Regions from separate parts of the Rothia sp. 110740021-2 genome, predicted to be linked through region 2. Evidence: predicted binding sites of a transcription regulator. Region 2 holds the regulator's gene; the other holds the start of a gene.
What was found. Region 2 encodes LexA, which represses DNA repair genes until DNA is damaged. Its sites were predicted from a motif close to TCGAACANNTGTTCGA; they were not measured.
Positions count from the first base shown of each region.

Region 1: a site for LexA is predicted at 1,814-1,829, ahead of ACUXHH_RS00360 (shikimate dehydrogenase). Genes of this name have one in related genera too.

Region 1 is NZ_JBSZFE010000001.1:72,816-76,236, forward strand. It holds gene ACUXHH_RS00355 (MFS transporter) at 1-732, shown strand, start outside; gene ACUXHH_RS00360 (shikimate dehydrogenase) at 815-1,729, opposite strand; gene ACUXHH_RS00365 (NAD-glutamate dehydrogenase) at 2,000-3,421, shown strand, end outside.
Region 2 is NZ_JBSZFE010000002.1:25,663-29,083, reverse strand. It holds gene ACUXHH_RS06120 (ATP-dependent DNA helicase) at 1-1,572, shown strand, start outside; gene lexA (transcriptional repressor LexA) at 1,785-2,459, opposite strand; gene ACUXHH_RS06110 (LysM peptidoglycan-binding domain-containing protein) at 3,288-3,421, shown strand, end outside.

The sequences.
Region 1 (3,421 bases), on a different contig from region 2:
GGCTGGCGCGTACCCTTCTGGCTCTCCGCCTTCGTGGTGGTGACCGCCTGGCTGATTCGCCGCACCCTCTCTGAACCGCCCGCCTACCTGCAGCGTGAAAAGCTCACCGAATCCCCGCTCGTGCTGGTCTTCAAGCACCACAAGCGGGCCGTACTCACCATCGCCGTGTGCGCCATGGTCAACACCGTGAACATGGTCTTCACGACCTTCGCGCTTTCCTTCGCCACCAAGGGTTACGGCCTTGATCGCAGCACCATGCTGCTGGTGCCGGTCGCCTCCAATACCCTCGGTCTGATTGCGATTCCGCTCGCCGCCATGCTTGCCGACAAGATTGGTCGTAAGCCCGTGTTCATTACCGGTGCGGTTGCTTCTTCCCTGGTGATGTTCCCGTACCTTGGCGCGATTGCCGAGGGTAACTGGGTGGGTATCTTCGCCTACGGTGTGCTCATGCACGGTGCGCTCTACTCCATGGCGAATGGCGTGTGGCCCGCCTTCTACGCGGAGATGTTCCCCACTCGCGTGCGCGTGACCGGTCTGGCGCTGGGCACCCAGATTGGCTTCGCAATTTCCGGAGGCGTAGCACCCGCCGTGGCAACGAGCCTCGCTGGTGCCGACCTGCACAATGCGGTGTTGCCCGCCGTGTTCACGGTCGCCATGTGTGTGCTCGTGGCGTTGGGTGCGCTGACGGCTCGTGAGGGTTATAAGAAGTCCCTTGCGGAACTGGATGCATAGCCCATACAATATATTTCGTATATAGAATAAATACAGGTGGGGCTGGATAGATGACTATCCAGCCCCACTTGTATGTGGTTTTCTAAGCCCCCTGCTGTGCCGCAATCAGTGCCTCAAAATGCGCCGCCATACGCTCAGCATTCGGCTCTAGTTTGGTAAAGAGGCGGAACGCATCCACCGCCTGACCCACCGCCATGTAGCCACCCGTCAGCACCTCGCACCCGGCGGCACGCGCCGCATGCACCAGCTGCGTTTCTTGTGGCAGGTAGATGACATCCGCAACCCACAAGCCCTCACACAATACCCCGGCGCTCAGTGCCGATTCACTCAACGGCATGCCCGGATGCACGTGCATACCCACCGGGGTTGCATTCACCAAACCCTGAGCTTCCAGTAGAGATTCAATGAGGCGCTCATCGTCGCTCAGCACCTCGATTCGGGTCTGCGGGAAGAGCCCACCCAGCTGCTCCGCAAGCCCCTGAGTCTTCGCCGCGTCACGCTCAAAGAGACTCAGGCGGCGCACCCCCAGACGGCACAGTGCGTACGCCGTGGCGCTACCGGCACCGCCAGCACCCATCTGCACCACGTGCTCCAGACGCGTTGGATCCTCCGCCACCTGTGGCAGACCGCGCTTCAATCCCGCAATGAACCCCGAGTAGTCGGTGTTATCGCCGTAGAATGTGCCATCCTCGCGAATCACCACGCAATTGACCGCTCCCAAGGCGCGTGCCGCATCCGAAAGCTCGTCCAGATGCTCCATGACCGACTGCTTGCACGGGTGCGTGATGTTGAACGCGTTAAAGCCAAGCAGTGCTGCCGCATCCAGAAGCGCCGGGGCGGAAGCCCCGTCCAGGTCCAAGGCGTCCAGGTCGATGGGGCGGTACAGGTAACGCACCCCGTGCGCGTCCGCCTCCGCTTCATGCATAGGAGGGGTGAGGGAGGAGGTGATGCCGTCACCGATGAGGCCCACCAGGAAAGATTCAGTACGCAAACTCATATTCCCACTCTAAACGTCCGCTCCTCGAGACGGAACCCTGGTGTTCCGTTATTCCATAAGGGACTTCATGTCTTTGAGCCGGTGCCAAATATGTGCTGGAGTTGGGGAGAAGAGAAAAATAATTTATACCCCTAAGAGCACAATGTATCTGACTTAAACATCTCAAAGGTATAAGCTTGGTATAACTACTTGTGCGCTGGAGCGCGCACGTGAGACTACACAGACACCGTCACAGTGAAGTGATACCGATATTCGGAGGATAGATTGTCAATGACTGACAAGGCTATGGCACACTTCGCTGGCGCCGATGAATGGGTCGAGCAGTATTTCCTGAACAGTCCCGAAGACGAGCGTGAAGAATTCACCCCGGCAGAGTTAGAGGATTTAGCTCGCACCCACCGTGCGCTGGCTCGAATCCGCATGCCTAAGACCCCCGTTGTTGCTGCCCGCAACGACGAATACAACACCACCCTATACGTCACGACCGACGACATGCCGCATATTGTCAGCTCCCTGACTGCGTGCCTCGCAACGAACTTTGGTGGTTTCGTTACCATTCTTCACCCCACCTTCCTCGTAGAACGTGATCCGGAAGGTGCCATCCTGAGCCTGCGCGGCACCGGCATGCGTGGCAACCTCGCCAGCGGTGATACCGCTACCCTGGGCGTGCCCTCCCTGAAGCTCAGTGAGAACGCCCCCGAGGGCGCCACGGTCGCTATTGAATCCTGGATTGCAGTCCGCCTGACCCGCTACCTCACTGAGGAAGATCAGCGCCGTTGCGAGAAGGAAGTTGAGTGCGTCCTTGCTGACGTGCGTGCCTGCCACAGCGACCTGGATGCCATGGTCACCCGCGTTTTCGACATGGCTCAAGTAATGTACGAGCTGCGTGGTGCCACCCTGGGTCACGGCGAGGAATCCTACGCCGCCAACCCGCGCGGTGTGGAGCCTGCCTCCCGCGTGGAGGTGGCACAGGACTTCCTACGTTGGCTGACCCGCGGCAACTTCGTGTTCATGGGTGTCAAGGAGCGCGTTCTGGACGGCTCTTCCGGTGCTATCTCCCTGGTGGACCGCCCCGGCTCGGCGCTCGGTATTCTACGTGCCACCGAGGGCCGTAACCGCATTCAGCTCTCTGGTGAGACTCTCGAACGTGCACTGTTCCCCCGCCCCGTGTACATCACGAAGGCGAACTCCCGCTCCACGGTTGCCCGCAACGACTACCTAGACTACATTGGTGTGCGCCGCTTCGACCTGAACGGTCGAGTCATCGGTGAGTACGTCATCCTGGGTCTGTTTACCCGCCAGGCGTACTCCCTGCCCGCCATTGAGACTCCGCTGGTGCGTGAGCGTATCGCCATGGTGCGCCGCCGCCTCGGCTACCATCCCGGTTCTTACTCTGACAAGGCGCTTCTGGGTGCCCTGGAAGATTACCCGCGCCTGGAACTGCTCCACGCCTCCGCTAATGACCTGACCGAAACTTTCGGCGGCATTATGGGCCTGGAGGAGCGCCGCAAGACCCGTCTGTTCCTGCGCGCAGACCAGTTCAACCGGTTTATTTCCGCCGTGGTGTACCTGCCTCGGGACCGCTACAACACGAACGTGTGTGCGCGAATCCAACAGGTTTTCCAACAGGAATTTGATCTTAGTGCCATCGACCATGAAGTGTACCTGTCCTCCTCATCGTTGGCGCGTCTA
Region 2 (3,421 bases):
CTCTTTGACATGCCTTCTTCAACTTCCCGCGTGGGTGAGGAAGTGGTGCGCCTGCGCGAGTGGGCCGACCGCACGGAGACCGGCGACCGTGACGAGTTGAAGCCCGGTGTCTCTGACCGTGCCTGGGCTCAGGTATCGGTCAGCGCCGCCGAGTGTCTGGGCCGCCGCTGCCCGCTGGTGGAAGAGTGCTTTAGCGAGATGGCGCGTAGCCGTGCCGCTGAGGCTGACATCGTCATCACGAACCACGCCCTGCTGGCGATTAACGCTTTTGAAGGCATGAAGGTTCTACCCGAACATGAGACGGTCATTATTGATGAGGCTCATGAGCTGGTGGACCGTGTGACCGGTGCCGTGTCTGGTTCTTTGACGGTTGCGATGGTTCGCCGTGCGGCACGTAGCGTGAAGAAGCATTCGAAGGCTGATTCCGGCGCACTGGAAATGGCTGCCGGCACCCTGGAGACTGCTTTCGAGGGTCTTGCTGAGGGCCTGTTGAAGGGCCTGGACGGTCGCCTTTTGACCGCTATTTCTGCGGTAAATGATGCCGCCCGCACCGCCCTGTCCGATACCAAACCGGACGGTCAGGACGTTGACGCTGGCCTGCAGATGGCGCGCTCGCGTGTCTCTGAGGTGCACGATATGAGTAGCCGCATTCTGGAGGCATCTGCTGAGCAGGACGTGCTGTGGATTTCTCGTCAGGGTGGCTGGGAGAACGGCCGCTACGTTGCTGCTTCCGATACCGACCCGGCGACCCTGAACATCGCCCCGTTGAGCGTCGGTCTGCAGTTGCGTGACGGACTGTTCGCTGACCGCACCGTGATTTTGACGAGTGCGACCCTAACGGTGGGTGACTCTTTTGATGTTGCAGCCGCCGCCCTGGGACTGCAGGGCGAGGGCGCGCCGCGCTGGACGAGCATCGACGTGGGTTCGCCTTTCGACTACCGCAAGCAGGGCATTATGTATGTTGCCGGGGATTTGAAACCTCCGGGATTTGGTGTGCATGAGGGTCAGCTGGAGCGTCTGCGTGAGCTGTGCGAGGCGTCGGAGGGCGGTGCCCTGGGCCTGTTTTCCTCAAAGCGTGCTGCTGAGCGTGCCGCCGAGTACATGCGTGAGCATAGCGACCTGAACATTCTTCTGCAGGGGGAGTCTTCGCTCAAGGCTCTAGTGGAGGAGTTCAGCGAGGACGTTGACTCGTGTCTGTTCGGAACGATGAGCCTATGGCAGGGCGTGGACGTTCCCGGTGACTCTTGCCGCCTGGTGGTGATGGACCGCATTCCGTTCCCGCGCCCGGATGATCCGATTGCGCAGGCGCGTACGGAGGCGGTGAACCGTCACCGCGGTAACGGCTTTATGGCGGTTTCTGCTCACCATGCGGCGATTCGTATGGCGCAGGGGGCGGGCCGCCTGATTCGTTCGGTGTCTGACCGCGGCGTGGTGGCTGTGCTGGATTCTCGTGTTGCGACTAAACGTTACGGCGGTTTCTTGATGAAGGCGATGCCGCCGATGTGGTCGACGCAGAATAAGGCAGCCGTGATGGGTGCGCTGGCTCGTCTTTCAGCAAGTATTGAGCGTTAGCTCGGGCGAGATTCATTCCATGCCGCACCGCCGCTCCGCTTTGGGCTATAAATTTGGACATATAGGAATCATCCCGGTGATACGTGAACGTTCACGTATCACCGGGATGATTTCTATAGAGAGCTAAAAGGCCTAACGGTTATGTCTGTTAGAAGTCGTGCTATTTAGACCCAGCTGCTTTTAGAGGCTGCGCTGGTGAGAGCCCGCGTCTTCTAGAGACTGCGCAGCACGGAGACGACCTTACCCATGACGGTTGCGCGGTCACCCATAATCGGCTCGTAGTTAGAGTTGCGCGGCATGAGCCAGGTGTGGCCGTCAACCTGACGGAACACCTTCACGGTTGCTTCATCGTCGAGCAGAGCAGCAACGATATCGCCGTTGTCTGCGGTGTGCTGCTCGCGGACAACCACCCAGTCGCCGTCGCAGATTGCGGCGTCAATCATGGAATCGCCCTTGACCTTGAGCATGAAGAGCTTGCCGTTACCTACCAGCTGGCGGGGCAGGGCAAGCACATCCTCCACGGACTGCTCGGCGGTGATGGGACCGCCCGCTGCAATTCGTCCAACCAGGGGAACGGGTACGAGGTCTTCATCGCCGACTTCGAAATTCGGCAGCTCGGGCAGGGACGAGGAGGAACTACCGTGGATGCCGACGCCGTTCTCATCCAGCACCTCAATGGCGCGGGGGAGCTTCGGGTCGCGGCGAATGTAGCCCATGGTCTCGAGACGACCGAGCTGGTGAGTGACCGAGGATAGGGATGCAAGACCCACCATGTCACCAATCTGGCGCATGGACGGCGGGTAACCCTTTTGTTCAATCTCGGTGCGGATCGCGTCAAGAATCTTCTGCTGGCGCGCGGTCAGCGCCGGACGGGGTGCTGTTGCCATTTCTTTTCCTTCGGTCTGTGCCCCGAATTCTGTATTCCGGTCTCTGTAGTCTGTTTGAGACACAGTCCGGTCGGGGCACGGATGGGTGCTTCACACGTTTTCCGATGGTGTCCTAAAGATTTTTTGGTTCTGCCGAAATGGGTCTTATCTCGTCAGGGGGTGGAGGAATTCTATCCGTGCCGGAGCGATACGCGGGCAACGAGTATGCGCCTCCGCCCTATAAAACTCACTCAGTAGCACCTGCATTTTGATACAGAACCAAGCTGTAACGGGTACAGAAACCTGCTGTGAGTAGGACTCATCAGGAGCGTGTGGAACGTCTCTTGACACCAGTGTAGAACACTACACCGAAAAACTCAAACAAATATTCTAGATTTTTTCTTCGAAGCTCGAAGAAATTTTTAGTACATATCTGCTATACTTTAGAATAAAATTTCGTATATACTCTTGAATCTCTCCTGAAACTCAGGATTTGCGGGTGAATGTTCGAAAAATATTCGAAGATTCGGTCCGGAGTCTTCCAGGAGGGGCGAGTGAATGAGTGTTCGAATGTATTCGAATCCTCTGTCTCTCTTCGCACTATCTACCCCGGATGCTCTAGGGGTCATCTGGCGAAGAGAGAGCGCAGGGGATGGGGGTGCTGGGGCGACCCAACGCAACCCGGTGTATCCGGTGCTCTGACCTAACTAGAGAATAGCTATCCAATAGTTATTGCTTAACAATCACCACTCCATAGTTATCACTCAACTAGGACCTCCGAGCGGGTATCGCTCGGCATTGCTAGACCCGCGGGGTAACCCCGGGGCGAGCTGAGAGAAAGGAACCACAATGACTCTTGCAGCACCTATTGCTTCTCGTGGCACTTCTGCACACCTTCCGGCAGGTTTGGTGGTACTTCACCCTGCCCGCACTGTGTCCGCCCGCACCGTGCAGGGGCGTTCTCGTGTGCCTGCATCTTCGCA